Linked DNA regions of Prochlorococcus marinus XMU1406. The protein of the gene in region 2 binds, or shares a complex with, the protein of the main gene of each other region. Links are inferred from orthologs where the notes say so. Each region holds a gene or a part of one and is shown on either strand. Other genes may lie near its edges. The genes, in order: pheS and pheT.

Region 1 (17,266 bases), on a different replicon or contig from region 2:
GCTTTTGAATTAATAAATAATTTAGGGGTCATCACAAGAGCTCTAGATAAGAATTTGATCGATGTAAATTTACATGATTTAAGAGAATATGGAGAAGGTTCTTACAGGCAAGTAGACGATAAGCCTTATGGAGGAGGAGCAGGTATGGTTTTAAAACCTGAACCTATTTATAAGGCATATGAATCAATTAGAAAATCACCTAAAAGTAAAACTTTGCTGATGACCCCACAGGGTAAAGTCCTAAAGCAAAAGGATCTTGCGAGATGGTCCACTTTGGATCAAATCATAATAATTTGTGGTCAATATGAAGGTTTTGATGAAAGGATTAGATGTTTAGCTGATGAAGAGATTTCGATAGGCGATTATGTACTTTCTGGAGGTGAAATACCTGCTATATCAATAATTAACGGTTTGACTAGATTATTACCAGGAACTCTTGGTGATCCAGACTCCTTAGTCGATGAGAGTCATAATTCTTCTTTATTAGAATATCCTCAATACACGAGGCCGTTAACTTTTAAAGATATGAAAGTGCCAGATATTCTAGTGAGCGGTAATCATGAAGAGATTAAATCGTGGAGAAGACAAAAAAGTTTTGAAAGAACATTGGAGAGAAGAAGTGACTTAATTTCAAATGAAAACTACAAAAAATCCCCGCAAAGTAAGAGAATAATAAAAGAATATAATCAATTCATGAAATTTAGAATAGGTAATGGATACGATATTCACAGACTGGTAGAGGATAGAGATTTAATTATTGGAGGTGTAAAATTGCATCATCCTGAAAATTTAGGATTGGATGGTCATAGTGATGCTGATGTTTTAAGTCACTCAATAATGGATGCATTATTGGGAGCACTTTCGCTCGGCGACATAGGAAAGTATTTCCCCCCATCTGATGAAAAATGGAAAAATGCTAATAGCTTGTTTTTGTTATCAAAAGTAATTGACTTGATAAGACAAGATGGTTGGGAAATAAATAATATTGATAGTGTTCTCGTTGCCGAAAGGCCAAAAATCATGCCACATATAAAACTAATGAAAAAAAATATTTCTGAAATATTGAATATTGATGAAAATCTAATTGGAATTAAAGCAACTACGAATGAGAAATTGGGTCCAGAAGGGAGAGAAGAGGGTATAAGTTGCCATTCAGTAGTTCTACTTGAGAAAAAATGAGATTTAATTTAAATTTGAAAAAAAAATTTCAAAAATTTTGTTTACTATTAATCTGTTTAGTATTTGTAATTTTTCAATCTGATATTCCCAATTTAAAAGCTCTTACAATGGATAACTATCAAAGTGAAATGATCATAGAGGAATTAAGACTTAAAGTACCTGCCGATGTAAAAGCAGCTTGGTTAAATGCTGAAAAAGAAATATGGGAGCCATGGTTATCTTCTCAAGATGGTTTTTTGGGAAGACAATTATATTGGGATAAAGAAAAAGAAGAAGCTTTAATATTGGTAAATTGGAAAAGTAAGAAATTATGGAAAAGCATACCAATGTCAGAAGTAAATGTAGTTCAACAAAAATTTGAAGATAACGTTAAAGCTGCTCTAAATATAGGCGAAAATCCTTTTGAATTAATTTATGAGGGAGAATTAGATAAGCAAAGATGAATTTTGATATTAAGTTTGATTTTCAAAGAAGAGATAGACTTGGAATCATTGAGGCTATTTGGGGACAAGATAAGAGTATCGACCAATTAGAGAGATTATCTGAAAATGTATTAAGTAAAAATGAGGTTGTTTTTATTACTAGGATTAATAGTGAAAAGGCTAAACATCTTTTAGATTTGTATGATGATGCACGATTCTATGAAGAAGCAAATTGCCTAATAATTGGGAAAAATCTGAATAAAATAAATACGAATAAAAAAGTTGCCATAATTTCGGGCGGCTCAAGCGATTTGGCCGTAACACTTGAAGCACAATTAGCGCTTCGAATTTATGGAGTGAATTGTCAATCTTTTATAGATGTTGGAGTAGCTGGACTTCATCGATTGATGAGTCAGTTAGAAGAAATTAATAAATATGATGTATTAATAGTTTGTGCTGGAATGGAAGGAGCTTTGGCAACAGTTGTGGGCGGATTGTTGGCACAACCGATAATAGCAGTACCTGTTTCAGTCGGCTACGGTGTTAGTAAGGATGGAGAAACTGCTTTAAATAGTATGTTGTCAAGTTGTTCTCCAGGTATTTCAGTTATGAATATAGATAATGGTTACGGCGCAGCAATGGCGGCACTCAGAATTATTAAAAGTATTTCTTAAAAAATTACTTTTTTTCTATTTCTAATAGGTTTTCTATCCATAAATTAAGTTGTTTTGATAGCATCCCTTCTTCTCTCATTTTGATTGCTTTTATCACGACTTGCGTGTTTACCCACTCTGGAAATCTTTTCGGCATTTATTTTTATATTCAGTAATTTTAATTTGGTACAAATTTTTATAAAAACAAGATCAAGGTAACAAATTTAATCTTTTTTGTTTGATTTTGTACCTAATCTAGACAGCTCAGATGAGGTATGTTCACTTTCTACATTTTTTAATCTTTCAATTAGCTCAGAGAGATCTTTATGTGCTAACTCACCATTTTGTTCCCATTTAAGAGATCTTGAGTTAATATCAATTTTTTCTTTCATTGTTAAACTTAAGTATTAAAAATATATAACGAAAAAAGGAGAATTTTGGTTATTGTTGCAAGCCTAAACTTAAAAAATTATGAAGATTTTTAATATATTAAGAATTTATCTTTAACCACCACCAACAATTGAAACGATTTCCAAATTATCACCATCTTTAAGCTTCACTTTTTCCCATTTCATTGAATTTATGATTAGATTATTTAACTCAACTACAATTGTGTTTGGTTTATATCCCATATGGTTAAGAGCTTTAGATAGTAGAGCATTTTCTTGATCCAATTCTATTTTTTTTTCTTCTCCATTTACCCTAATTTTCATGAGATAACTCTTTTAGAATCATAATAGCGTCTTCTTTAGGATCTTCAGAATTCATTAATTGCGAAACTAAGGCAACTTTTTTAAACCCATTTCTTTTTAAATATGAAATATTATTTGACTTGATTCCTCCAATAGCAAACCAAGGAATATTTAAATCCTTTGTTAATGTTTTGATATTTTCAATACCTAAGGGTTTTTTATTCTTTTTTGTTGTAGTTTCAAATACTGGTCCTATGCCTATGTAATCACAACCTTCCTTAAGGGCTTTTGAAATATCAATTGCATTATTTGCACTTATACCGATAATTTTTGAATATCCTAATAGTTTTCTTGCGGTTTTTAAGTTTAAATCGTCTTGTCCAAGATGAATTCCATCCGCGTTAGATGCTAGAGCTATATCAAGTCTATCGTTAACGATAAATAAAGAATTATATCTTTTACATAGATTCTTAATTTGAATTGCTTTTTGTAGATGATCTTTATCAGTTCCCGTTTTAAATCTATGCTGAATAATTCTTACTCCCGCAATTAAAATCTCTTCTATTATTTCTAATAAATTGTCCTTTTGATCTGTGATTACATATAAGTCATTTTCTTTTAAAATTTTCTCCGACTTCTTACACTTGCTATAACTTAATAAGTCAATTTCAATAGTATAAATTTCATATCTAATTTCCGATGCTATTTTTGAAAGCTCATGATTCTGCAGCCTTGAGAATTCTTCTATGACTCGTAATGCTTCTTGAACTCTGGCTGAATTAGAACTTATAATTTGCTCAGAAGTTTTTCTGTTGATTTGCTCTTGATGAGTCAATCCTTTACATTTGTCCTCAATGTGATTTCTAGATTGTTTATAAACTTCTAAATGATTTTTTCCTAAAATTTGTCTAAAATTTTTAATCTTTTCAACGTATTTTTCATTGCCTATGCCAAATCTAGCCCAATCCTCTAATACTCTTAGTCCTTCTCTAGCTCTATCTAGATTAGCGTCAATAATTTGATAAATTCTTAAATCTTCAGCGTCTTTAGTATTGAAATTCAGCATTTGTAATTTATTTTTTGTAGTTTTTAAAAATTTTCAGAGCATTATCTCTATCTTTTTTAATTTGATTAGAAAGTTGATCTATATTTTTGAACTTGATTTGAGATCTAAGTTTTTCAACTGGTTCAACAGATAGATTTAAACCATACAGATCGATATCTTTATTTATTAAATGAACTTCAACTGCAGATGGCAATAAAGGATTTATTGTTGGTTGAGAGCCAAGATTCATAACAGATTCAATTTTTTTGTTGGAATTTTCTATGGTTGTCCAAGATGCGTAAACTCCTTCTCCAGGTAAAAATTTTCTACCATCTATTTCAAGATTTGCGGTAGGCCATCCTATACTTTTTCCAATTCCTTTACCTTTAACAACCTTTCCATTAAAACTATAAGGCCTATTAAGAATTTTGAAAGCATTTTTCAGATCACTTTTCTCTAATAAATTTCTTATTCTGCTGCTGCTGATTCTACCTTCTTTGTCTTCTAAAATTGGAGTAATTTTTAGATTAATATCTGTATCCTTAATCATATTTTTTATTGTATTTATATCTCCACTTCTTCTGAAACCAAACTTAAAATTAGCACCTACAGAAATGTTTTTTGCTTTTAATTGATTTATCAAAATATCTCTTACGAATCTTTCTGCACTTAATTTGGATAGTTCCGTATCAAAAGGAATCAGAACTAATTGTTCAATGCCGAGATCTTCAAGAATAGATAGTTTTTCATAAGGGAGATCAAGTCTAAGACGCGTCTCTTTGTAAAGAACTTCTCGGGGATGAGGCCAGAAGCTTGCAATTGTTGGGGTATATTGATTTTCTTGAACCACACTTTTTATTAATTGTCTGTGGCCAGCATGAAGGCCATCAAAACTTCCAATAGCTATTGAGGTAGGACTCTTAACTTCAGATGGCGATATTAAAGAGATCAAAAGATTACGTGCAATTTTATGATTTTAGTGGCAAATTTGGATTGATTACAGTTTATTCAATCAAATGAATGTCTGACAAAATGGATTTTCAGTCCCTTTCATTTGGAATGCGGCGCATCGGATGGATACGCTTTTGGGTTCAGTCCATTTTAGGTGTTGTTGTTGCAGCTGTTTTGCTTTTTTCAAATGTTGTAAATAACAGCGAAGGACAGCTTGGCTTAGCGCCTGGTCTATCACTTACTACAATATCCCTGATTTTACTACTTTTTAGTCTTTGGCAAGGTTGGTTAATAGTTAGAACAGGAAGAGCAATCGCAAGCAACGCAAGACCCTCAAGAGGAGAAACCGGTAAATTGATAAAAAGAGGACTAATAGTTGATTTATTTGGAATTTTATTTGGATTAATTGGATATCAAGCTCTTATGGGAGCCTTATTTATACAAGCATCCTCTCAAACAACTGGACAATTGATAACAGCGACATCTGATATCCCAATTACGGGTCTTGAAATATTATCAGTTCTTAGTAACACACAAGTTATTGCTGCTCATTTTTTTGGACTTTGCTTTTCTTTATGGCTTTTAAGAAGGATTTACAAATGAATTATTAATTTTAGGTAAGTTGTCTAAATTACCTCTCCAAAATAAATCTGGTTCTACAGGTGTAAGAGATATTTTATTTTCTTGTATTTGAGATACATCGCTAGGCCAATTCTTAGGACCGTAACCTTTCGATTTAAGATCTAAAACAACTTCACCTGCTAACCAATAATAATCATCACCCCTTGGGTCTTCCCTTTTGGAAAATTGATTTTTATATTTTCTTACCGATAATCTTGTCCAGGATAATTCTTTTATTTTGTTTTTTTCGCAGGGAGGGATATTCAAATTTAATAAAAGTGAAGCTGGCCAAATATCGTTAATTGCTTGTTCGGCAATATTCATTGCAATTTCTCCAGCAAATTCAAAATTCTTCCATTTATAACTAGCAACACTTATTGCCATGGAAGGAACATTTTCTAAAGTGCCTTCCATAGCTGCAGCGACTGTGCCAGAACAAAAAATATCTGTCCCTAAATTGGGCCCGTGATTTATTCCTGATAGTACCAGGTCAGGTTTATGATCCAAGAGTTCAGATAGTGCTAATTTGACACAATCAGCAGGTGTGCCGGAACATCCCCAAGCTTCAATTCCTTCTCCAAATAACTCGTCAGCTTTTTCCACTCGTAATGGGGATTGTAAAGTAAGACCATGACCAGTAGCTGATCTTTCTTGGTCAGGACATACTACTTTTACCTTATGTCCTCTTTTTTTGGCTGATTTTGCTAAGGCTCTTATCCCAGCTGCGAAAACACCATCATCATTGCTAATTAATATATTTAACGGTTTCATTAATCAAGACATTTTATTTATGGACGATATTTAAGTAAGATAAGGCAATACTTATTTTTACTATATCAGTGAGTCAAATTGAATCATTAAGTCAAATTGAGGAAAAACTAAATAATCTTTCTCTAACAGCAAAAAATAATATAAATAATTCTAATACTCATGAAGAACTGGATCAATTGAGAGTTTCCTTGCTAGGAAAAAAAGGTGATTTATCAATTATTTTGAAAACAATGGGTCAATTATCTGCTACTGATAGACCAATTATTGGCCAGAAGGCAAATATAATAAAGACAAATTTGCAAGAACTAATAACTGAAAGAAAAAATAAACTAAACAGCGAAGCCTTAGATAAAAAGATTAAAAAAGAAAAAATTGATGTAACTATCCCTTCAATTGGGACACCCCCTGGGAATAAACATCCTTTGATTTCAACTCAAGACGAAATAATAGATATTTTTTGTGGTTTAGGATACTCAGTTGAAAGTGGTCCTGAAATAGAAACTGATTTTTATAATTTTGAGTCTCTCAACATACCCAAAAATCATCCCGCAAGAGATATGCAGGATACTTTCTACTTAGATGAAAATCGACTTTTAAGGACCCATACTTCTCCTGTTCAGATAAGATACTTAGAGAAAAATCCTCCTCCAGTAAGAATTATTGCTCCTGGGAGAGTATATAGGAGAGATGCAGTAGATGCTACTCATTCCCCTGTATTTAATCAGGTTGAGGTTTTATGTCTCGATCAAGATATTAATTTTAGTCATTTAAGAGGAACAGTTCTTACATTTTTAAAGGCCTTTTTTGGAGACATTCCTGTAAGATTTAGAGCTAGTTATTTCCCATTTACTGAACCTTCAGCAGAAGTTGACGTCCAGTGGAAAGGTAAATGGTTAGAAGTAATGGGTTGCGGAATGGTTGATCCAAAGGTCTTAGAAAAATTAGGAATAGATTCTGAGAAATGGACTGGTTTTGCAGCAGGATTAGGAGTTGAGAGATTTTGTATGGTGAGACATCAGATCGACGACATCAGAAAATTTTATACAAATGATATTAGATTCTTAGAACAGTTCTAATAGTATTTAATTCTTAAATTAGGATTGTCCAACAAATTAGTTTAAGATAGTCCTAGTTTTTAATTTTTTGATTGGTACGTAAAGCAGGACTAATCGTTAATGATGGAAAGGAACTGGCTGTTCAAACTGCAACTTCTGTTCAAAAAAAATTGGAAAAATCTAATTTTGAAGTTGTAAGAGTTAGTAGCTCTGGAGGGATGGTTGGTTTCGCAAATCCTGATCAACATGTTCGTCCTTTGGGATATACGAATTGTGTCCCCGAGGGGTTTGATTCATCAATGGAATTTGCAATTGTTCTTGGTGGAGATGGCACTGTGCTTTCTGCTGCAAGGCAAACGGCACCTGCTAAAATCCCAATTCTTACAATAAATACTGGTCATTTAGGATTTCTTGCGGAAGCTTATTTATCTAACCTAGATGAGGCTATAGATAAAATAGTTGCTGGGAATTGGGATATTGAAGAAAGAACTTGCTTTATCATTAGTGTAATGAGGAATGATCAGAGGAGATGGGAGTCTCTTTGCCTTAATGAGATGGCTCTTCATAGAGAACCTCTAACAAGTATGTGTCACTTTGAAATTTCTATAGGGCGACATGCTCCTGTGGATATTTCAGCTGATGGAGTAATCTTATCTACTCCAACTGGTTCTACCGCCTATTCTCTAAGTGCTGGAGGACCAGTTATCACGCCTGATTGTCCAGTCGTGCAATTAACTCCAATTGCTCCACATTCATTGGCATCTAGGGCATTGGTTTTTAATGATTCAGAGCCAGTAACTGTTTTCCCTGCAACTCCTGAAAGGTTAGTAATGGTTGTTGATGGAAATGCCGGTTGTTATGTTTGGCCTGAAGATAGGGTTTTAATAAGAAAAAGTAAACACTCAGTAAAATTTATCAGACTTGAAGATCACGAATTTTTCCAAGTTTTAAGAAATAAACTAGGTTGGGGTTTGCCCCATGTAGCTAAGCCTGACAAATAACAATTATTAGAATTTATTTTTTCCCTTTTAATAGAAAAACAGGATTATTTGGTTCTAGTCTAATTCCCTCCGCAATACTTAAACTTTTATAGGTCTGAATTAAATTTAAATTTGTTTTGAAATTTTTATCTTCTAATTCCTCTTTCAATTCTTTAATAGTTTGAATATCAATTATTGGGATAACGATAATGTCTCCAATATCCATACCTTGAGCTAGTTTATTAATAATCTGGAGTTTAGTTTTTTTATCACATCCTCCAATTATTAATCTATTAGGTTTTACAAGAGAACTTAAATTATTCATATTCAAGGTGTAATTTATGTCTTCCTCAAAAATAAATTTTGGTTTGACGTCAAGCCTCTTCGAGTTTTCTAATATTAATTCTTTTGAGCCAATCCTTTTATCGATACAAAACAAATCTAAATTAGGCCTTAACTTTAGTGCCTCTAAACCAATTGACCCACAACCTGCTCCTATATCCCAGATGACACCATTTGTTGGGAGCTCTAAAGCAGCTAATATTTGAACGCGAACCTCCCTTTTAGTTAATAAGTTTGGTCTATCATCAAAAGTCTTAAAAATGTGGTCACTGATTCCGAAAAGAGGGAGATTATTATTTGAATAATTTTTCTTTGTTTTTGTAAGAACAACAATGTTCAAACTTGATATATCAGATGGTAATGACTCTTTAAGATTTAATTTTCTTATCTTTTCATTGTCGAAGCCAATCTCCTCACATAGCCAAAAATCATAGAAGTCAATAAGATTTAATTCTGATAAATTTTTTTTGATTATTTCTAAACTTTTGTTATTTGAATCTGTAATAATAGCCAAACTTGAAGGCCTTGTTTTAAGAGCCTCTACTAACCTAGTCGAATCTCTGCCGTGAATACTCACATTAACAGTATCTTGCCATGAGATCTTTAACTTACTAAATGCTAATTGAATGCAAGTATTTGAAGGGTAGAAACTTAATTCATCTTTTGAAAAATTTTCTAGTAGTATTCTCCCAATGCCAAACCAAAGTGGATCTCCTCTCGAAATCAAAATAACATCATTTTTTTGAGATCTAAGCCAGTTAACAAGTTCGTAATTACTTTCGCTTGAAAAAAATAATTTCTTTTTTTCTAAACCATTTTCGCTCCATGATTTTATTTCTTCAAAATATGAATTTGGAACTGCAACATTTTCTGTGTCTAAAAATAGATTTTGTAATTTGAAAGATAGATCCTCAAATTTATAAGAATTAATTCCAATTATATGAATTTTTCTATTAACTTCAGTCATCAATATTTAATGAAATGGGACTAAATTGTTTGAATGTTTTATTAAATTATCTTATTATTATTTGAGTTACCATAGTAAATTAATTGTCTGAAAGGAGAAAGAGATTACATGATTTATTGTTAACTCTAATTAATAAAGATAGTGAATTTGAGTTTATTGAAGAAGATTCTAGCGATTTAACATCTAGCTATTCTGAAAAAGACACTTTGAATTTATCTCGAGTTATAGAAAAAAATCGTAAAATAATCAAAAGATATCAAGCTATTGTAAGAACAGCTGTAACTCTAGATGCTCTGATGGATTCTGAAAATGAAGAAAATTACAAAATCAAATAAAAAAAATTTTTTAAAAGGTATATTTACTTTATTTTTACTGCTATCCTTCATTTTTAACCCATTAAAAGTATCTGCAGAAGTTGCAGAAACAGAAATAAATGGAAAATTAATTAATGCTAGCAGTGAGTTTTTAAGGGACTTAGACTTTGAAACTTGGCAATTAGTAGCATATAAATCACCTCTTTTTGAAGATAAATTGATCTTGAGAGTAATAGGATATCCAGGAAATCTAAGGATTGATCATCCCACTGACTTAAGGGTGGAATCAGGGAGAAAACAGTGGCTTTTAGATGATAAAACATTACTTAATGTGGAATTAGCAAATGATAGAAGACAAGCTGCTGCAGAATTTGATCTTGATGCATTGATTAAAAATTTAGATAAAAATAGACCATTAAGATTATCTTTGTCAGGAGTTTTTTCTGAGTTGCCTGTACCTCCTTTCGTTGTCAAAGAGTGGAGGTCAATAAACTGAATTTGATTTTTGCAGATGTCTGAAAAAAATGTAAGCCATACAAAATGGATGAAAAGAGCAATTTTTTTGGCTTCTTTAGGCAAAAATACAACAACTCCTAACCCTAGGGTGGGAGCGGTGATACTTGATAAGAATGGAAGCCTTATTTCAGAAGGGTTTCATTTCAAGGCAGGTATGCCTCATGCAGAGGCAATGGCTTTTAATAATTTAAAAAAGGATGCTAAAGGTGGAACAATGTATGTCAATCTTGAACCTTGTTGCCATCAAGGTAAAACACCTCCATGTGTAGATAAAGTGATATCCTCTGGGTTAAAAAAGGTATACATATCTATTGAAGACCCTGATAAAAGAGTCTCTGGTAAAGGGATTAAGCTTCTAAAAGAAGCTGGAATACAAGTTCACTTAGGATTATGTAAAAAAGAATCCTTAGATCTAAATAAGGCTTTCATTCATAGGAATATTACAAAAAAGGCATTTGGTGTTCTTAAATGGGCAATGAGTATAGATGGAAGAATAGCTTTAAAAAATGGAAATAGTAAATGGATTACCAATGATGAATCAAGGTCATTAGTTCATTCTTTTAGAGCAGAATTTGATGCAATAATTATTGGGGGAAACACATTAAGAAGAGATAACCCACTTTTGACTACTAGAGGTTTCAAAAATCCTGAGCCTTTGCGAGTTGTTTTCACAAAAAGTCTAGATCTCCCTTCAAAATCTAATGTCTGGGATTGCAGTAAGGCAAAAACTTTAGTTATTTATGATTCTTCTACAGCAAATGAAAGCTATCTCTCAAGGATTCCGAAATGTGTGGAGGTTGAAAAGGTATTATCAGATAATCCAGTGTTAATTTCAAAAATACTTGCAAAAAGAGGCTGTAATAAGGTTCTTTGGGAATGTGGCCCTGGATTAGCTACTGCCGCTATTAAATCTAATTGTATTCAGGAACTTATTACTTTTATTGCTCCAAAAATTTTAGGTGGAGAAAATAGTATGAATCCCCTAAGTGATTTTGAATTTAGGGAAATGCACGAAATCATCAAATTAAGTGATTCTCAGTTTAGTTTGATCGGAAATGATATATGTGTTAAGAGTTCACTTAAAAATCACTTTTATACTTAATTTTTATGGGTCAAAGTACCGTACGGTTCTTACCCAAAAAAAAGATTACAGATACGGAAACTCTTCGTTTAGTTTATAATAAGTTCAAAATTGATCATAACTATGCCAATAAGACAAGATGATAATCAACCTAATAGAAGATTTGGAATTGTAAATATCATTTTGATAGGAGTTGGAGCATTACTTCTATTTAGCAGCCTTTTCCCTAATCAAAACATGCAAATCCCCAGGGTTCCTTATTCTTTATTTATAGATCAGGTTAATGATGGGGAAGTTAAGCGTGCATACATTACTCAAGAACAAATTAGATATGAATTAAACGGAGCTGAAGAAGGGGCACCTTCAGTTTTAGCAACAACCCCAATTTTTGATATGGATCTTCCACAAAGGTTAGAAAGTAAAGGGGTTGAATTCGCAGCTGCTCCTCCAAAAAAACCTAATTTCTTCTCTACCATTTTGAGCTGGGTTGTTCCTCCTTTAATTTTCATCCTTGTTTTACAATTTTTTGCAAGAAGAAGTATGGGAGGTGGTGGTGCCCAAGGAGCTTTAAGTTTTACCAAAAGTAAAGCTAAAGTTTATGTACCTGATGATGAATCAAAGGTGACATTTGCTGATGTTGCGGGAGTTGATGAAGCCAAGGATGAACTAACGGAGATAGTTGATTTTCTAAAAAAACCTGAGAGATACACAGATATCGGTGCGAGAATACCTAAAGGTGTACTTCTAGTGGGACCTCCAGGAACAGGAAAAACTCTACTTTCAAAAGCTGTTGCTGGAGAAGCAGAAGTTCCTTTCTTCATTATTTCTGGTTCTGAGTTTGTTGAACTTTTTGTTGGTGCAGGTGCAGCAAGAGTCAGAGATTTATTTGAGCAAGCTAAGAAAAAAGCTCCTTGCATTATCTTTATTGACGAATTAGATGCTATTGGTAAAAGTCGTTCAGGGTCAATGGGAGTAGTTGGTGGGAATGATGAGAGGGAACAAACATTAAACCAACTACTTACAGAAATGGATGGGTTCGCCTCAGCGGATAAGCCAGTTATAGTTCTTGCTGCTACTAACCAGCCAGAAGTACTTGATGCGGCTCTTCTGCGACCAGGAAGATTCGACAGACAAGTTTTAGTTGACAGACCAGATCTATCAGGTAGAAAAACTATTTTAGAGATTTATACAAAAAAAGTTAAACTCGCAGATTCAATAGATTTAGATTCAATTGCTCAAGCTACGAGCGGATTCGCAGGAGCTGATTTAGCTAACATGGTGAATGAAGCTGCTTTACTTGCTGCTAGGGCCAAAAGAAAAAGTGTAGAACAACAAGATTTAAGTGAAGCAATAGAGAGAGTTGTGGCTGGTTTAGAAAAGAAAAGTCGAGTTTTGCAAGATGATGAAAAGAAAGTGGTTGCTTATCACGAAGTTGGTCATGCAATTGTGGGTCATCTTATGCCTGGAGGTTCTAAAGTCGCAAAGATTTCGATTGTACCAAGAGGTATGAGTGCACTTGGTTATACTCTTCAATTGCCAACAGAAGAAAGATTTTTAAATTCTAAAGAAGAACTAAAAGGACAAATAGCTACACTTCTTGGAGGAAGATCTGCTGAAGAGGTTGTTTTCGGAAAGATTACAACCGGAGCATCAAACGACTTACAAAGAGCAACTGATATAGCCGAACAAATGGTAGGAACATTCGGAATGAGTGATATTCTTGGTCCGCTTGCGTATGATAAACAAGGCGGAGGCCAGTTTCTTGGAAATGGTAATAACCCTAGAAGGTCTGTTAGTGATGCTACTGCTCAAGCAATCGACAAAGAGGTAAGAGATTTGGTCGATGATGCCCATGAAACTGCACTCAATATTTTGAGAAATAATTTACCACTTCTTGAATCGATTTCTCAAAAAATTCTTAAAGAAGAAGTTATAGAAGGGGATGACCTTAAATCACTCTTGGCAGAGAGTAAAATGCCAGCATAGTAAAATCTAGATACAACTAGAAATATCCATGATAAAACCAAATAAGCTTGCTAATAACAATTTCCTATCAAGCTTGGATTTATCAACCGATGAGGTTTTTCATATTCTAGAACTTGCAAATAATTTCAAAAATAAAAAGATAAATATTGATCTTAACAATAAAGTTTTAGGATTAATTTTTGATAAGTCATCAACTCGTACAAGAGTTAGTTTTCAGGTTGCAATGACTAGGCTGGGTGGTACCACTATTGACCTTAATCCTACAACATCACAAATAAAGAGAGGAGAGCCAATTAAAGATACTGCAAGAGTTTTAAGTAGATATTGTGATGCTATCGCAATTAGAACATTTGATCATTCAGATTTGGAAGAATATGCAAAGTGGTCCACAAAGCCAGTTATTAATGCTCTTACAGATTTGGAACATCCATGTCAGGCCTTAGCTGATTTCTTGACAATTCAAGATGAATTTCATGATTTTAAAGACGTAATTTTAACCTTTATAGGTGATGGTAATAATGTTGCAAATTCTCTTATTTTATGTGGTGCATTATTAGGAGTAGAAGTTAGGATTGCGAGCCCTAAAGGTTATGAACCTAACTCTTTGGTCATTAAAAAAGCATACGAAATATATAATAATAAGGATTTATTAAAAATCACTAATGATCCTATTGCTGCTGCAAAGGGAGCAAATGTTTTATATACAGATGTTTGGTCATCTATGGGGGAAGAAAATCATAAAGAAGAGAAAGATAAAGACTTTATTGGATTTACCATTGATCATAATTTAGTAAGAAATGCTGAAAAAGATGCAATTATTCTTCATTGCCTCCCTGCATACAGATCTAAAGAGATAACTGATGAGGTTTTTGAAAGTAAAAAAAATAGAATTTTTGATCAAGCAGAAAATAGATTGCATGCTCAACAAGCACTTTTATCTTGCCTTCTAAACTAGGATTACTTGCAAAATACTTAATAAAAGGGTACAAATGTATTAGAGTACATTTGTTTTATGGAAGATTTTTCGGGGGATGATCTTACCCAAGCTCAAAATGAGCTTTATGGATGGATAAAAGAATATATGAAAGCCTTTCAACATAGCCCATCCATCAGGCAGATGATGCAAGCTATGGGATTAAAATCTCCCGCTCCAATTCAAAGTCGTTTAAAGCATTTACAAGAAAAGGGATATATCTCATGGCAAGAAGGTAAAGCAAGAACACTGCAAATAGTAGATGAAATTATTGAAGGAGTCCCAATTATGGGCGCAGTCGCAGCTGGAGGTTTAATTGAAACTTATTCTGATGTTCAAGAGAATTTAGATATTTCTGAAGTTTTAAAAAAGAAAAATGTTTTTGCTCTTACAGTTAACGGGGATTCTATGATAAATGCATGTATCGCAGATGGAGACATGGTGTTGATGCAGCCAATTACTGATTTCTACTCTCTCAGGAATGGAACGATTGTTAGTGCGATGGTTCCTGGCTTAGGAACAACATTAAAATATTTTGTTAAGAGAGGAGGAAAAATATTTCTTGAAGCAGCAAATCCAGCTTATGAACCAATTGAGTTAAATGTTGAAGAAGTTGTTTTTCAAGGTAAATTGTTAGCCGTTTGGAGAAAAGTTTAATAATTATTTTTTAAAATCCTAGACTTAAGTTAAAGACTTAATTTATTTCAGAACCATTTTGTAATTTATATTTATCTACTTCGCTTCTTGCAGTTCAAAATTTTTAGAGAAATACTGAAATACCAAGAAGATAAATTAATTTAGTGAACCGATTTACAAACCTCATATATATATTTTTTGAAAAGATTTATATTCTATTAACTTTTATATTGTTTTTCAATATTTAGCCAACCAATAATTAGGTTTTCATAAACATCCAAAAATTTGCTTATTTCTGATATTGATTTTTTGCTTAAATTGCTGGGATCACTTATTAAAATAATTTTTGATGAGCTATTTAAATTACCTAAAGAATTTGAATTTACTATATTTAATTTAAAATTTTTTGGAAATAAATTATATGTAGATTTGATTTCATTATTAAAAAATGAATCTTTATTTAAATAAATAATATTGCATGCTTGTGTGTTTGAAACTTCAATTAATTTTTTTAATATCAATTCGTTTAAAGTTTGGCTATTTTCATAAATTTTACCGAGATATTTAAATTTTAAATAATCCTTCAAAAAATCATTATCATGAATTGAATCACTTTTAAATTCCTTAAATTTGGCAATCAAAAAACTTGCAATTAAAGAGATTATAAAAGTTGATAAAACTATCGATTTTCTTTGAGGTGAAACTCTTTGATCTAATAAAGTAGGTTCCGAAATAAGTTCCCATGGAGATTCTTTTCTTACTTTTTCTAATTCTAATGCCAGAAGTCTGCCCTCAATATCCTTGAGAAAACTTTCATCTCTACTTGCTGTTCTTTTCAGAACTCTAAATTCTAAAAGTATTTCATTTGGTCTTTTAAGAAACTCTTTTAAATTATCTATATTAGTTTTTAAGGTCGATAATGTTTTAGAGTTACTTTTTAGAACTGTTGAAAGATCAATATATTCAGATTCAAGTTTTTCAAGCATTAAAAATAGAGAAGAGTATCTTTGACCAGCTCCTGAATTACTAATTTCATCCTTATTAGAAATAATATTTTGCGTTTGAGAAGAAATATTTTTGTCATTAAAAGTTGTATCTAGTTTAACGAAACCATCGATAGCTCCTAAGCCATTAGTAATAATAAATTCATTTAATCTTTTTAATGATTCATTTGATTTTTTCTTAAGTTGCTCTTCTTGAACCTTTAAGTATTTTATGCCATTAACCAAACTCGTTTGTCGATCCTTTTTTGAGTAATTTTGATATTTTGAAGATATGATTTTAAGGGTTTTGAGAATTAATTCTTTATCGGTGTCGACATAGCTAATATTAAGGATATTTGTATTTTTTTTAAATTGTACGACAAGAAAAGTTTTTCTCCATTCTTTAAAACTTAAATTATCAATATTATTAGAGGTATTCTTTTTCTCTTTTTTAACAAAATTATAGACTGATTCTAAAACTGAAGGACTGCTTAATATGGCTTCTTGTGATTTTGTTTCTGATACTCCTGTCATAGCAATCTTTGGAAGTCCACTTATTGAATTCAGAGCATTTATTTTTGTAGAGTTATTATTATTTCTATTTTGTTCAACAACTATTTGAAATTCCCCTTTCCATACAGGAGTTCTAGTTAATGAATAAAATATAGAAAAAGATGTTGCTATTGAAGTTAATGAAATAATTAAATTTTTCTGTCTTGTAATTCTATTAAAAATTTTTTTGAGATCTATTAAATCATTTCCATTATTTTCGAAATTTTGATTGAGATTATCCTTAGAATTTGAATACATAAATTTAATCTGTAAATATTTTGTAGTGACTATATCCTGAAAATTTTAGATTACTTATTTCATTTAATAATGAGCTTGTTTTGCATAATAAAGATCTTTTTAGATTAATAAAATCTCTCTTCATAAGAAGGGGATTTTTATAATAATTTATTTGAGCATTTTTATCTATTATTTCTATCATGTTAATTTATATTAGTACAACCTACTTAAATATTTTTAAATTATACTATAAATACTTTTACTTTACCAATAAAAAAAATTATGGTATTTTTATAAAAGTTGACATTTT
Region 2 (16,626 bases):
GGTTAAGTGAGAAGTGGTTACAAATTAAAATTTCTTTTGTTTTAGGATTAGTAATTTATCATTCTTACTGTTACAAAATAATGTATTCATTACAAAATGGTACTTCAACCATTTCAGCAAAAAACCTTAGATTATTAAATGAATTGCCTACTTTATTATTATTTATAATTGTACTTTTAGTTATTTTTAAAAATAATTTTCCAACTAGTGTTGCTACATGGAGCGTAGTTGGACTTATTATTTTCATGTTGGCTTCAATACAATTATATGCAAAGATTAGAAAGAAAAATGAGAATTCATTAAGTAATGAATAGGGAAGACTTAGTAAAATTAACCTCCAATATTAATAAAAATAGTTGTCCTAAAAATATTAATTTTCACTGTCATACAAAATTTAGTGATGGAAGTCTAGAACCATATGAACTTTTAGAACAAGCTTATAAAAATAACTTGAAATTTTTATCAATAACCGATCATCATACAATTAAAGCGCATGAATATATAAAAAAAAATAATATACTTAAAAATTATCCTAAAGATTCTTTTACATTAATTTCGGGAATAGAAATTAATTGTTTGATTCTGGGATGTTTAGTACATGTAATTGGATTGGGAATAGATATAAAAAGTAAATACATAAATCCCTACATCCTTGGAGAGTCTCCAATAGGTAATGATTTAAATATTAAATCAGTTATTAAAGCAATAAATTTAGCTGGTGGTTTATCATTTCTTGCACACCCAGCGAGATACAGGATTCCCTTTTATAAATTAATTCCAGAGGCCAAAATACAAGGTATTGATGGAATAGAGGTTTGGTACGATTATGAACTTAATGAAGTATGGAATCCTAGTTTATTTGTTTGTTCAGAAATAGATAAATTAGCAGATAAATATTCAATGCTAAAAACATGCGGAACAGATAGTCATGGACTTTCGCTATTAGGTAGATAATTTAGAATTCGTTTTTTTCAATTATTGAATCAGTATTAATAATTATGTTCTTTAAATTTTCAATGACATCTGATGAACAATTATTCCACATTTTTCTATTGACAATTTCAAGTAATCTTTGTGCAATATCTCTTAAAGCCCATGGATTATTCTCTAGAAAGAAATTCCTAAGATCTAGATCACATAACCATGATTTATAAACTTCCTCATAACACCAATCTGAGACTACTTCAGTAGAAGCATCAAAAGCATATAAGTAATCTAGTGTAGCTGAAAATTCAAACGCTCCTTTATAACCATTATCCTTCATTCCATTTATCCATTTAGGGTTAAGTATTCTTGATATAACAACTTTATTAATTTCATCTTGTAATTTTGAAATTTTAGATAATCCAAATTTTGATAAATCACCATGATACATTTCAGGTAATTTACCGCTCAATTTTTTTACTGCTGAAGATAATCCACCCTGAAACTGATAATAATCATCAGAATCTAAAATATCATGTTCCTTATTATCTTGGTTATGAACAACTAACTGCACATTTTTAAGAGCATTTTCTAATGATTTTTTATCCTCTATAGGTTCAAGATTATCACTGTAAATCCACTTACTCCAATTAAGAAAAGATTCTCCAAAATCATCAATATTTTCCCAATTAGAATTTGAAATTAGTTCTTGCAGACCAGCTCCATATGAACCTGGCGCTGACCCAAATATACGATTAATTGAATCACCATCCCTTGATGCCCCAGCAAGAGGGTTAAATTTATCATCCTCATTAAGATTAGAAACAAGATTTATTGCTTTAGAAGTTAATTTAACTAACTGTGGAAATGCATCTCTAAACATTCCCGAAATCCTTAAAGTAACATCAACCCTTGGTCTTTCGAGAACAGATAAAGGAATGATTTCTAGATCTACTACTCTTCTTGAAGGCCCATCCCAAATAGGCTGTACTCCTAATAAATATAGTATTTGACAAATGTCTTCACCACCATTTCTCATTGTGGATGTTGCCCATACAGATATTGCTATATTTTTTAAATCTTCTCCATTATCTTGTTTGTATAAATTAAGTATTTGTGAAGCGGATTGACAACCAACACTCCATGCTGATTCTGTTGGCAGTCCTCTCGAATCAACTGAAAAGAAATTTTTACCAGTGGGTAAAGCTTCAGTTTTACCTCTCGTAGGGGCTCCAGATGGACCACTTTTTACATATTGTCCATTTAATGAATTAATAAATGATAATTTCTCATTATATGAAGAATTAATGATTGGATATAGAATCTCTTTTTTTAATAACAAAAAATACTTATTATGTTTTTTTTCATTAAAGAAATAGTCTATTATTTTCTGATTTTTATATTTTTCTAGATTTTTTATATTGGTATTCTTTTTGTAAAAAAACAAATATATTAAATACTTTGCTTGTTGTTCCAAAAAATCAATAGCCATTCTAAACTTTAAAATGTTTTTGTTGGAAAAAGTCAATAATATTTTTTTATCCTTTTCACTTAACTTTTGATCATATTTATTTGTCCAAGGATCCAAATCGAGTTTTAAATGTTTTGCTATATATTGAACAATCCCAATTCGATTAGCATTTGGCACTCTAGCGATACACAAGAATAAATTTATTTCATTAATTTCATTCTGCCTATTACCAAAAATATGCAATCCTGTCCTAATTTGAGATTCTTTAATTTTGCAAAGAAAAGAATCAATCTCTTCAATTTGATTATTTTTATTTTTTAAAGTGATTTCGTTAAAATCTTTTTTAATTAATTCAAAAATGGATTTTTCTATAATTTCAATCCTATTAGAATCTAATAATTTTGCTTCAAAATATTCGTCTAAATAATTTTCTAATATTGAATATTTTCCATATAATTCTGACCTATCCAAAGGAGGGGTTAAATGATCAATAATTGTTGCAGCAGTTCTTCTTTTAGCTTGGGATCCTTCTCCTGGATCATTTACGATAAAAGGATATATGTTTGGTATTGCTGGACAAATAATATTTGGAAAACATTTATTACTTAGACCTATAGATTTGCCAGGTAACCATTCAACAGTCCCATGTTTACCAATATGGCAAATAGCATTTGCGTTAAAAACTTTTTCAATCCAAAAATATTGTGCTAAATATCTATGGGGAGGTGGAAGATCGGGAGAATGAATATCTCTATCAGTGAAAGCGTCATAACCTCGTTGAGGTTGAATCAATAAAGTTATTTTTCCAAATCTAATACCATTTATTGAGAAGCCTTCATTATCAAGATCGATCGCTTCTGATGGTTTGCCCCAACGGTTAACAATAATATTTTTTGGTTCAAGTTCTAAATAATTCCAATATTTTAAATATTCACTAAGTGGTAAGTAATCTAAAGGTTTATTATTTTGAGATTCAAGATCATTAGTTCTAGTTTTTATAAGTATTGACATTAATTCCGAAGAATCTTGAGGATAATTAAAAGATCCAAGATCATAACCTTCTTCTTTTAACCAGTTAAGAATATTTATTATCGAAGATGGTGTATTAAGACCAACACCATTACCGATTCTTCCATTCTTTACTGGATAATTACTTATTATTAAACAAATTTTTTTATCAAAATTATTAAGTTTTTGAAGTTTCACATAATTCGTTGCGAATTTTGAAATCCATTTAATACCTACTTGATCAGCTTTGTAACTGGTTATTTCACTGTAGAGTGTATTTTTTTCAGAAATTATTTCTTTAAATGCTGAAGGACAGGTAGTAATCCTTCCATCAAATTCAGGAATAATTATTTGCATTAATAAATCAGATGAATTCATTCCAATGGATGAATTTAACCAATTTTTTCTTGATCTATTAGAAGAAAGAAGTTGTAAAATTGGAATTTTAAGAGAAGTAAAAATATTTGTAGAATTTTCAATTAATTCGTTATTTTTGATTTGAGATGAAGAAAATGAAGTTGTGGTAATTATTAATTTAATATCTTCCTTTTTAAAAATATCTATTAATTTCTTTTGAATAATATGATCTTTTAGTGTGGAAATAAATAACGTTTTAGGCGATAGTCCGCATCTTCGTAACTGCAAGTTAAGTTTTTCGTTTACTTCAATTTCATTAGCCAAAAAAAGTGATTTATAAGATATTATTCCTATCTTTTCGCCTTTTTCAATTTTCCAATCATATAAATAAGGATCTGCATAAAAACTAATATTCAAAAACTCATCAGGAATTAATGTTTCATTTACCTTTAGATAATTTAAACAATTAAGAAATTTTCTATAATTGTCCATTCCTCCCGATCTTAGTAATCTAGAAATATTTAATGCAATATTTTTATCTATACTGCTTATTTCACTTAAGGAAACTTCCTGATCAACAGTACCTGATAGGATTAGTAACTTCCTTTTTTTATTGACTGCTTGCCAATTTAAAAGTTGTTCAATTCCATAGTTCCATGTACCTTTATCTCCAAAAATTCTTAGTATGACAACTTTTGCATAATTAATTGTTTTTAATAAATAATTATCTATTTGAGCTGAGGAATTTAAATTAGAAATTTCTAAAGCTCTTATATTATTTTTTAATGAAGCAAATTCCTTTTCTAACAATAAGTTTGATATGAGATTTAAATCAGCTTTGACACTTGTTATAAAAATAAAATCTGCCGTTGGTTGCTCAATTAAATCATCCTTATTCTTTTCATTTCCTGCTATATTTAATATCCTGTGCATTTTTATATATGTATAAGGTTTAGAATACGTAAGTAGGATAAAACAAGTTTACCTTAATTAAATAAATTGAATATGCATGAATTTCTTCCATACGCCTGGTTCGAAGGTAAATGTATTCCATTTAAAGAAGCAAAAATATCAATAGCTACTCATGCACTACATTATGGTACTGCTGCATTTGGAGGAATGCGAGCGATACCTAACCCTACAAATAAAGATGAATTCCTTTTATTTAGAACTGATAAACACATAAAAAGATTATCTCAAAGTGCAAAATTACTCTTAACTGATATTTCTGAAGAATATATTTTTAAAGCCTTAGAGGAAGTTATTAAAAGAAATAAGCCAGAAAAACCTATTTATATTAGACCATTCGTATATACAAGCGATTTAGGTATAGCTCCAAGGTTACACAATATTGAAACAGATTTCTTTATGTATTGTATTGAACTAGGAGATTATCTATCCCCAGATGGAGTTTCTTGTAGAATGAGTAGTTGGACTAGACAAGAAGATAGATCTCTCCCATTAAGAGGAAAAATAAGTGGGGCTTATATAACTAGTTCTTTAGCTAAAACAGAAGCTAGTTTATCGGGTTTTGATGAAGCCTTGTTATTAAATTCAAGTGGTAAGGTAAGCGAAGCTAGTGGTATGAATTTATTTATTGTAAGAAATGGAGACTTAATCACTCCTGGTGTTGATCAAGATATCCTTGAGGGGATTACTAGAGCTAGTGTAATTGAATTAGCAAAATCTTTTGGAATAAATGTAATTGAAAGGCCTGTGGATAAAACAGAATTATTAATAGCAGATGAAGTTTTTCTAACTGGTACAGCAGCAAAAATTACACCAGTTAAAAAAATTGAATCAAGCGAATTAAATGGTGAAAGACCAATAATGAATAAATTAAAAAGTAAGCTTATAGAAATAACAGAAGGTCGTTCTCAAGACTATGATAATTGGGTAACAAGAATTTCACTAAAATAAATTAATTTTTACCTAAAAATGGAATCTTTCAGAAACTATCTAAATAGAGATGAAAAACCATTAATTATTTTTGACGGAGGTACTGGAACATCTTTTCAGAACTTAAATCTTAAAGCAGATGACTTTGGAGGAAAAGAATTAGAGGGATGTAATGAGAACCTTGTTTTATCATCGCCAGAGGTAGTTGAGAAGGTTCATAATTCATTTTTAGAAGCAGGTTGTCATGTTATAGAAACTAATACATTTGGAGCCTCATCAATAGTTCTTGATGAATATGATATTGCGGATAAGGCTTATGAGATAAATAAAAATGCGGCATTTATAGCCAAAAAAGCTGCTGCCAAATACTCATCAGTTGATAAACCAAGGTTTGTAGCAGGTTCAATTGGGCCAACAACTAAATTACCCACCTTAGGACATATAGATTTTGATGAATTAAAGCAAACATATAAAGAACAAATTTATGGTCTTATAGATGGAGGAGTTGATCTTCTTTTGATTGAAACTTGTCAGGATGTTTTACAAATTAAATCTGCCTTATTAGCATCAAAAGAAATTCTTGAAAGTAAAAATATAGATATCCCTTTAATGGTATCTATAACAATGGAAACAACAGGTACTATGCTTGTTGGATCTGATATTGCATCTGCATTAACAATATTAGAACCATTTAATATAGATATCCTTGGACTTAATTGTGCAACTGGTCCAGAGCAAATGAAGGAACATATTAAATATTTGTCTGAAAATTCTCCCTTCGCTATAAGTTGTATTCCCAATGCAGGGCTTCCTGAAAATATTGGTGGTGTAGCTCACTATAGATTGAAGCCAATAGAATTAAAGATGCAGTTAATGAATTTTATATATGACTTTAATGTTCAATTAATAGGTGGATGTTGTGGGACAACACCTGAACATATAAAATACCTGTCTTCAATAATCGATGAAATTATTGATACTGAAAGGACTAACAACAATGGTAAGAAAAATTCAAGCGGTTTTATTCCATCTGCCTCATCAATATATAACTCTGTGCCATACAAACAAGACAATTCAATTTTGATAGTAGGAGAAAGATTAAATGCAAGTGGATCGAAAAAGGTAAGGGAGTTATTAAATAACGACGATTGGGATGGCCTAGTTGCAATTGCCAAGCAACAACAAAAAGAAAATGCTCACGTTCTTGATGTAAATGTCGATTATGTAGGAAGAGACGGGGTGAAAGATATGAATGAAATAACTTCAAGATTAGTTACCAATATAAATTTACCATTAATGATTGACTCTACAGATGCTGACAAAATGGAAAGTGGATTAAAGTCAGCTGGTGGTAAATGTATTATAAATTCAACCAATTACGAAGACGGCAATGAAAGGTTTGATCAAGTACTAAATTTAGCTTTAGGGTATGGTTCAGGTCTTGTTGTCGGAACAATTGATGAAGATGGAATGGCAAGGAATGCAGAAAAAAAATATAAGATTGTCAAGCGAGCGATTAATAGAACTAGAGAATGTGGTTTGTCAGATTATGAGCTATTTTTTGATCCATTAGCTCTGCCAATATCTACAGGGATAGAAGAAGATAGATTAAACGCTAAAGAAACTATTAGTGCTATATTAAAAATTCGTGAAAATTTCCCAGATATTCATATCATACTTGGGATATCAAACATTAGTTTTGGTCTTTCACCATTATCAAGAATTAATCTAAATTCAATATTTTTAGATGAATGCATTAAAGCAGGATTAGATTCTGCTATCATCGCACCAAACAAAATTTTGCCATTATCAAAAATTTCTGAAGAAACTAAAAAGCTTTGCTTAGATTTGATTTATGATAAAAGAGAATTTGAAGATGATATTTGTATTTATGATCCATTAGTAGAATTAACAAAGGCTTTTCAAGATTTATCTATTCAAGATTTCAAAAAAGCTTCTTCAGAAAATAAAAACCTAACTCTTGAAGAAAGTCTGAAAAATCATATTATTGATGGAGAAAAAATAGGATTAGAGGATCAATTAAATAAAGCGTTAAAAAAATATAAACCTCTTGAAATAATTAATACCTTTTTACTAGATGGGATGAAAGTTGTAGGAGATTTATTTGGCTCAGGTCAAATGCAATTGCCATTTGTACTCCAATCCGCTGAAACAATGAAATTTGCTGTTTCAATTTTAGAACCATATATGGAAACTGTAGATGAAAAAATATCAAATGGAAAACTCTTAATTGCAACTGTCAAAGGCGATGTTCATGATATTGGAAAAAATTTGGTAGATATAATACTTACAAATAATGGTTTTGACGTAATAAATCTTGGAATAAAGCAAGATGTTTCAGCAATTATAGATGCACAAAAAAAGCACAATGCAGATTGCATCGCTATGAGCGGATTACTTGTTAAATCAACTGCTTTTATGAAAGATAATTTAGAGGCTTTTAATAATGAAAATATTAGTGTACCAGTAATATTAGGAGGTGCTGCCTTAACCCCAAAATTTGTAAATGAGGACTGCAGCAAAATATATAAAGGGAAAATATTGTACGGAAAAGATGCGTTCACTGATCTTAAATTCATGAATGAATATATGGATAATAAGAAAAAGGGTAATTGGTCAAATACAGAGGGTTTCATTAACAATGAGGGTATAAATATTAATTTAGCTTCATCAAAAGCCAACTCTCAAGCTGTTAAAAAATCAATATCCATAAATACCGAGACTTCCAAATTAAATTTAAAAGAAAAGTTTATAAGATCTAAATTTATAAATGAAGAAGATCCAATTCAAGCCCCTTTCTTGGGAACGAAAGTCTTGAACGATGTTGATATAGATTTAAATAAGTTAATATTTTATTTAGATACAAAAGCTCTATTTAGCGGGCAATGGCAAATAAAAAAAGGAAAAAACCAAAGCGTAGATGAATACAATAACTATTTGGATTCATATGCTAAACCATTGTTAGATAAATGGTTAGAGATAATTATTGAGAAAAAACTTATATCACCCAAAGCAGTTTATGGATATTTCAGATGCGGGAGAAAAGATAATAGTATTTTCTTATTTGATGAGAAATCGTTAAATAAAAGTTCCCAATTTAATTTTCCACGACAAAAATCTGGGAATAATTTATGTATAGCTGATTTTTATTGTGATTTGAATAATGATAAACCGATAGATATATTTCCTATGCAGGCAGTAACTATGGGCGATATTGCTAGTGAATATTCTCAAAAATTATTTAAAGAAGATAAATATAGCGATTATTTGTTATTCCATGGACTTACAGTGCAATTAGCAGAAGCTCTAGCTGAGTATGTCCATGCATTAATTCGTATTGAATGTGGTTTTAGGTCTGAAGAACCAGACAAAAATAGAGAAATACTAGCTCAAAAATATAGAGGAGCTAGATATTCTTTTGGTTATCCTGCATGTCCAAAAGTATCTGATTCAAACATACAATTATCATTGTTGGATGCAAAAAGAATAAACTTGACCATGGATGAATCTGAACAACTTCATCCAGAACAAAGTACTACAGCTATCATTGCACTACACTCAAAAGCTAAATATTTCAGCGCTTAAGCTAGATTTTTAGTTGTTTTCTAAATATTCAATAATTTCTTCCTGTAGTTCTTCCATCGTTTCATTATCACCCAGATCAAGTCCCTCACCTGCGGCATCCTGTGTTAACTCAAGATAATATGAAGCACCATCACTAGATAAAAATTCTAATGCGGAAGTTTCACCACTATCTTTAAAAGCTTCATAAAGAGCTTTAAATGCTATGTTTTCAGTAAAGTCCCAATCCATAATGAAAAAAACCTTATTAGAATTATTACCTCCTTACCCCCCATACTCGTCAACCTTTTTTAAAGAAATGTTGGTGTTTTATTATTATTAAAAAAAATCTATGACCATAAATAATCAAAATCAGTTAAATGTCCTTGGAGAAAAAATTGAGATTTGTAGTTGCGCACCCATGACAGGGTGGTTCAGGGATGGATTTTGCAACTATGACAAAAATGATGGAGGGAATCATTCAATATGTTGTGTAATGGATGATAATTTCCTGAAATATAGTCAATCACAAGGTAATGATTTAATAACTCCCATGCCTATTTATTCGTTCCCAGGACTAAAGGATGGTGATCATTGGTGTATTTGTCTTGATAGGTGGAAGCAAGCATTATTAGACGGTCTTGCACCAAAAGTCATATTAGAATCAACGAATATTGTAGTCTTAGAATCAGTACCTCTGGAAAAATTGAAAGAATATCAATTTAATAAAAAGTAATTACAAGTTTATTTTTTTTTTTAAAATGAATATGATAAATTTTTTAAAATGAGTTTAGAAATATATTGGAAAAAAGCACTAGAACAAACTCGATTATCAATTGATGATGAATCATTATATCCTCTCAAAACTGATATTATTACAAGAGATTTATATGAAAAAGACGACTTCATAATAAGGAAACTCGATACTTCAAAATTTAATAAAAAAAAAATTTATGGTCCTAAGCAAAATCCGTTTTGTCCTTGGGAAAAGATACTAGAAATTGATAAAATTGGTGATAATCATCAACTAATATTAAATAAGTACCCTGTACAAAAAGGTCATATTTTACTTATTACAAATGAATGGAAACCTCAAAATGGATGGTTAGATATTAATGATTGGAGAGCGATCCAACAAGTTAATAAAGATACTAGTGGATTATGGTTTTTCAATAGTTCTCCAATTGCGGGAGCAAGTCAACCTCACAGGCATTTTCAACTTCTGCGTAGATCTAAAAGTGAGATATCATGCCCTAGAGAAGAGTGGTTTTTAGAGATGAACTCATATCAAGATCTAGATAGTAAGCTTAAAAAAAATATTATTGTATCCAAATTTAATTTTTTAGAAAATCCATCATGTCTTTTAGAATTTTACTTAGAATTATGCAAGAAATTAGGAATTGGGGACCCTATTAGTGATAAGAAACCGATATATCCTTACAATATTTTAATAACTAATAAATGGATCGCTATTATAAAAAGAAAAAATGATCATATTCATGGTTTCAGTATTAACGGTTTAGGATTTGCAGGATATCTATTAGTAACTGAAAATTCAAATATTAATTATTTAAAGAAATTTGGCCCTGAAAAACTTCTAGAAAGTTTTGTTTGAATACTAGTTAGTTACTTCTACTTCCTTATCCCTGCTTATTTGGCTTTCTAGAACTTCTATAGATGCTGTTACGGAGGCAATTTTACGTTCAAGTGAATCCTTAATATAATTGAGCATTTCTAACTTCTTATGTTGATAAAAACTCTTTTTTTCTTTAGATGACTTGAAATTACAATTAAACATTTTTTTGTTTTATTATAAAAAGATACTTAATTGACTTGTGACATAAAAATAAATTGGTTTTAATTTAAAAACAATATTCTGTATGGACTTTCAATTTTTTTTTGAATAAAATTAAGTAAATTCCATACTATTCAAGAAAATATTATTGAATATTCCTGAAAATTCAAATACAAAAAGAATTTCAATTGATTTACCTGAGGAACTAATTTCCAGGTTTGATCAATTACGAAAAGAGTGGGGATTTAGAGCAAGAGGACCTGTAATAGAAAAAATACTTAAAGAAATTCTTCAAGAAGATGATTTACTACCTAAGAACCAACAGCAAGAAATAGACTTTAACGAGAAGAAGAATAATGGAAATTTAAATATTGATGAAGATACAGCATTGGTATTAATTAAATCAGACGTTAAAAAAGAAGTTAATGAGATATCTTTAAATAAAAAAGTTATAAATAGAGATCAATATAGAGAAAAAGCCAACTTAAACATAAGCCTTCCCAATTTTGTTGAAAAAAAAGTAAAGGATCTAAGAAGAAGTATTAATAGTGAAAAATTAAAAGAGAATATCAATGATATTCAAATTAACACAATTAAAGAAACTGAATTAATAAAATGTCGAATAGCGTTAATTAGTCATTGGAAAACCTTATATGGAACAGTTCCTAATGATCATGTAGTAGAAGCTGCGATGGATTGGTTTGGAAGGGACATATGGCCAAATCTTGATGGAACAGAAAATCTACCCTTTACGTGGAGTGCAGCCAATAAATTTATGTCTGAATTATGCCCATTTTGGATAAAGAAAAATCCATCCCTTGAAATTGTTTTATTAATGATTGGCGTTTTAGAAGACCCTTTTGCTACATCAGATTTAATTAATAGAATACCAACATTAATGAGGAGGTTTGTAAGTAGATTTAAGCGATATAACCGATCAAACTCATTTGAAACTTTGGACTCAACAATGACTGTACATGGAGCACTTAAATTATTGAATTTATCAACATCTGCAGGATCAGCTCATACATTACGAAAAATTAGAGATGCCTATAAATCAAAAGCCTTAGAGACGCATCCAGATGCTGGAGGATCAACAGATCAAATGAGAAAATTAAACGAAGCGTATCAATTGCTAAAAAATCTATATAAAAATTAGTATATTTATTCTTATATGAGACTTATATAAGTCTATTTAATAGTCTTATATAAGATAACTGAGAGTTGCAAGATTTCTTATCATCAATAATTAATTATTAGTCAATATTTATAGATACAATTATTTTGAATAAATAGAAATTAACATAAAATTTACCTTGTAATTATAAGAATTTTGTTTGTATAGCATTTCTTATTTGAGTCTTACTTATAGTCTAATATATAGTCTTATAATAGATTAGCTAGATATAATATTTTTATAAATTTTAATAAAATATTCCCAAACGGTTAATGCTCAACAAAATTATACAAATTGACAAAAATAAATAATTTATGTCCTTACGTTGTCCAATAAAATAATAATATAATAAAAGTATTGGCATTAAAGGCGTTTATATTTACTCACGCTGCCTTATAGACAGTACTACTCACTTTGAAGCTTTTGTATAGCAGTTTGTTTATCCATGCTAGGAACATCACTTAAGCCGTTTGCGTCAAACCAAGGCGCACTTGCCCAATCAAACCCTTCACCAAAAGTATTATCAGGTGCAGTTATGTACCAATGACAAGAAGTGTCAGGAACATCAACAGCACATTTTGACCAATCATTTGACCACTGAGGGACTTGTACCCACAGCACTGAAGATAGCAATAGAGATAGCAGATTGATCATGATACTAATAATACAACATTAAATAGTTTTATAGGATTATTGCTTGTCTTATATAAGAATTATGTATAGACTACTTTATAGTCTTATATAAGACTTATAATACAATTAATTTCTCAATTTAGTGTTAAAACATTTTTCAACATTAGAAATAATATTTGAATGTATAGATGTAATGTCCGAGTCTAGTAATGTTTTATCTTTATCTCTATAAGATAATCTAAATGTATAACTTATATGATCATCTCCAAATTTAGTATCTTCAAAAACATCAATTAAATTTACATCCTCTAAGAGATTTTTTCCTGTTTTTCGTATCTGTGATGTTATTTCGCTAATTAAAAATTTCTTACTGAAAACAAAATTTATATCCCTTTCCATTTTCGGAACAATTGGATATTGCTTATATATTGGAATCCATTTATTTTTTCTAGTACTTGCTCCCAAAAGGTTAGAGACACTTATGCTAAATAAATAAACTTTTTTTAATGACTTCTTTTCTAATATTAGTTTAGGATGAATTTCACCAAAATAACCTGTATCTTTACCTTCAATAACTAATTTCGCTGTTCTTCCTGGATGTAGAAAATTAAATGCATCAGAAGGTTTATCTTCGATTTTTATATTCAAAGATGATAAAGCCTCCTTTAACTTTCCTCTAGCCTGGTAATAATTAAGGTCATTATCCTTATCCGAATTTATCCATTTTCCAAATTTTCTATTTCCATAAATCGCACCATTCAGCACTTCTTCTTGAATGAACTCATTTTTCTTTTGAAAAACATTTCCAATTTCAAATATATAACAACCTGTTTGTCCAGCTTTTATATTACGGTTTACTATCTCCAAATGTTCTTTCCAGATATTATCCCTTAGGCAACTTGTTTCTAATAACAAAGGATTAGAAATCTTTATAAGTTTTTCATTATCTTCTGGAACAAGAGAGTAGCTTAGTACCTCATTAAAACCATTTTCTGTGAAGCCATTTTTTACTTTTCTCAATGCTAACTGTTCTGATGACAATTTTCCAGGCTTTATTGGATTAGGAAGGTTTAAGTCGAATCTGTCATACCCTATTAATCTCGCAATTTCTTCAATTAAATCTATTTCTCTTATTAAATCATGTGATCTATTGGGAATTACTGCTACATCCCAGCCATATTCTTTATTCTTTAAAGTACAACCTATGAGAATTAATTTATCAACTATTTCATTATCAGATAAATTTCTTTTTTCAAATTTATCGTTAATTATTAATGGACCAAGAATTTTATGTATTCGATTTCTCCGTAGTTTTATAAATATATCCTCACTTTTTTTTAAATTCGATGTATTGATAATTGGTGAATTAATAGAAAAAAATTCTTCTAAAAGATTAATGGCCCTTGTTACTGCACTTATTGTATTTTTTGATGTAATCCCTTTTTCATACCTACTGCTAGATTCTGTTCTTATGCCAACCGCCTTTGAAGATTTTCTTATAATGACTGGATTAAAAACGGCGCCTTCAAGGTAAATAGAAGACGTAGTATTGCTTACAGAAGTCTCTAAACCACCTATCACCCCAGCAATAGCAACAGGTTTATCGCAGCATGTAACTACTGTAATATTTTCATTTAATTCATATTTTTTACCATCTAAACAAACAAGGCTTTCGTTATCCTTGGCTTTTCGTACAGAAAAGTCTTCTGGAGAAACTTCCTTTCCAATTAAATTAGATAGTTTTTCTTTATCAAACGCATGCAAGGGTTGCCCTTGTTCTAAAAGAATATAGTTTGTCAAATCAACTAGAAGATTAATGGACTTTATACCTGATTTTTCTATACGGTCTCTAAGCCATTTTGGAGATAATTTATCTCCATTTACTCCATCAATGCAGCTTATTGTATATATGCAATTAGAGTCTATAGCCTCTGGACAAAGTTTCATTCCCTTAAGTAAATGAATTTTATATTTATGGTTTAATTCTGGAAAATTTAATGTGGATTCTAAAAGGGCAGAAATTTCACGGGCTATTCCTATAACAGACATGCCGTCAGGTCTATTAGCTGTAATAGCTAAATCATATATAAAATCATTTAATTGAAGCAAGTCAGACCCTGGAGTGCCCAATTCATGTTTTAAGGCTAAATCATCATCAATGATCTCTATACCTTCGCTAGAGTCTTCTAATCCAAGCTCCTGTAAAGAGCATATCATTCCTTCACTAATGACACCTCTAATTTCACTTCTTTTAATAGTTAAATCAACTGCATTTAATTTCGCGCCGACAGTAGCAACATAAACGTAAATATTTGGTTTAATATTGCTTGCACCACAGATAATTTGTAAATTCTTTGCAGTACCAATATCAACTTGGCAAATTGAAAGTTTATCAGATCCTTCGTGTTTTAAAACAGATAATACCTTACCTAAAACAACACCATTTACATTTTCTGAACAATCTTCTAATGATTCAACCTCAAATCCACCAATAGACAATTTCTCAGAGAGATCTTCAGGAGTAGCAGTAATTTCTACTAATTTTTTCAACCAATTTTGAGAAACTTTCATATATATTTTTTAATCAATGATGATAAAAGAAATGAGTTTATCTTCAAAAAAGTTTGTTGAAGATGTACAATAGAAAATTATACAATAAAGTATTAATTAAAATGGCCAAAAAAGGGACAAGAGTTGTAGTGACCCTGGAATGTACTGAAGCTAGGACAAGCACAGATCCTAAGAGATCAAATGGTGTCTCAAGATATACTACTGAAAAGAATCGTAGAAATACAACTGAAAGATTAGAACTAAAAAAGTTTAATCCTCATTTAAACAGAATGACAATTCATAAAGAAATAAAGTAATCAAATCAAATTTAATCATGCCTAATTCAATTTTTAAAAAACAATTATCACCTATCAAACCTGGAGATCCTATTGACTATAAGGATGTAGAACTACTAAAAAAATTCATAACTGAGAGAGGTAAAATCCTACCAAGAAGGATGACAGGTTTAACCTCTAAGCAACAAAGAGATCTTACATTAGCTGTTAAAAGAGCCAGAATTGTAGCTCTTTTACCCTTCGTAAATCCTGAAGGATAATTTCATATTGAATATAGTTGGCACTATAATTTAGTATCTCAAATATTTGAAAGATTTAACTAATTTAAAAACATATATTATTGACTCTGACGATCCACATGAAGTTGATGACGCTATTTCATTAGAAATAAAAGAAGGAAATAAAAAAAATTTATGGATACATATTAGTAATCCATGCAAACTCTTTTTGCATGACTCTAATGTTGATTTAGATGCAAGAAAGAGAAATAGCAGTTTATATTTAATTGATCAATATATCCCAATGCTACCTAAAGATATTGTTGAAAAGGCAAATCTAGCTCAAAACAAAATTTCTGAAACTATTAGTGCAGCAATAGAATTCAACGACGATGGATCAATAAATAATTATGAAATAACTGAAGCAATAATAAAACCGAAATATCAATTAACATATGAAGATGCAAATGAAATATTAGAATTAGAACCTAAAGAAGAAACAGAATTAATTGAGATTAAAAATTTATTAGAAAAAAGTATTACATTTAGAAAGAAACAAGGAGCAATTATTTTTGAAAGTCCTAATAGTAAAATTAAATTAGATAAGGATAAGATTGTACTAAATAAATTAGAGAAAACAATATCACAAATTATAGTTGCAGAATCAATGATATTAATGGGTTATGTAACAAGTTTATTTGTAGAAAAATATAATC

The links.
Region 1: the proteins of pheT (region 2) and pheS are in contact, whole or in part, in a crystal structure (PDB 6P24), measured with the Escherichia coli proteins. The link is inferred for Prochlorococcus marinus XMU1406 from one-to-one orthologs.

The regions. Positions count from the first base shown.
Region 1 is NZ_JAAORG010000003.1:144,654-161,919, reverse strand. The notes cover bases 5,485-8,406. They hold pheS (phenylalanine--tRNA ligase subunit alpha), read left to right. Parts: upstream 5,485-6,402; coding sequence 6,403-7,410; downstream 7,411-8,406. Other genes in these bases: cbiT (precorrin-6Y C5,15-methyltransferase (decarboxylating) subunit CbiT), read right to left, coding at 8,404-8,406; HA149_RS07135 (NAD(+) kinase), read left to right, coding at 7,482-8,390; surE (5'/3'-nucleotidase SurE), read right to left, coding at 5,525-6,334; HA149_RS07150 (DUF3611 family protein), read left to right, coding at 5,485-5,545. Outside these bases: tRNA (guanosine(37)-N1)-methyltransferase TrmD, read left to right, coding at 1-1,179; HA149_RS07180 (TIGR03792 family protein), read left to right, coding at 1,176-1,622; nickel pincer cofactor biosynthesis protein LarB, read left to right, coding at 1,619-2,275; HA149_RS09610 (hypothetical protein), read right to left, coding at 2,280-2,411; HA149_RS07170 (hypothetical protein), read right to left, coding at 2,479-2,646; sulfur carrier protein ThiS, read right to left, coding at 2,758-2,967; HA149_RS07160 (thiamine phosphate synthase), read right to left, coding at 2,957-4,012; HA149_RS07155 (bifunctional riboflavin kinase/FAD synthetase), read right to left, coding at 4,020-4,943; more of HA149_RS07150, read left to right, coding at 5,012-5,484; more of cbiT, read right to left, coding at 8,407-9,678; HA149_RS07125 (hypothetical protein), read left to right, coding at 9,762-10,013; HA149_RS07120 (DUF3122 domain-containing protein), read left to right, coding at 9,988-10,488; bifunctional diaminohydroxyphosphoribosylaminopyrimidine deaminase/5-amino-6-(5-phosphoribosylamino)uracil reductase RibD, read left to right, coding at 10,504-11,610; ATP-dependent zinc metalloprotease FtsH, read left to right, coding at 11,713-13,575; argF (ornithine carbamoyltransferase), read left to right, coding at 13,604-14,530; transcriptional repressor LexA, read left to right, coding at 14,588-15,205; HA149_RS07095 (GumC family protein), read right to left, coding at 15,403-16,977.
Region 2 is NZ_JAAORG010000001.1:825,483-842,108, forward strand. Bases 12,696-15,793 are described here. They hold pheT (phenylalanine--tRNA ligase subunit beta), read right to left. Parts: upstream 15,418-15,793; coding sequence 12,973-15,417; downstream 12,696-12,972. Other genes in these bases: HA149_RS04795 (hypothetical protein), read right to left, coding at 12,696-12,867; rpmG (50S ribosomal protein L33), read left to right, coding at 15,519-15,713; rpsR (30S ribosomal protein S18), read left to right, coding at 15,731-15,793. In the rest of the region: protoporphyrinogen oxidase HemJ, read left to right, coding at 1-314; HA149_RS04750 (PHP domain-containing protein), read left to right, coding at 307-954; cobaltochelatase subunit CobN, read right to left, coding at 956-4,693; HA149_RS04760 (branched-chain amino acid transaminase), read left to right, coding at 4,766-5,680; metH (methionine synthase), read left to right, coding at 5,699-9,265; HA149_RS04770 (hypothetical protein), read right to left, coding at 9,275-9,493; HA149_RS04775 (DUF2237 family protein), read left to right, coding at 9,594-9,977; HA149_RS04780 (DUF4922 domain-containing protein), read left to right, coding at 10,026-10,856; HA149_RS04785 (hypothetical protein), read right to left, coding at 10,860-11,039; HA149_RS04790 (molecular chaperone DnaJ), read left to right, coding at 11,185-12,195; more of HA149_RS04795, read right to left, coding at 12,619-12,695; more of rpsR, read left to right, coding at 15,794-15,952; HA149_RS04815 (ribonuclease catalytic domain-containing protein), read left to right, coding at 15,999-16,626.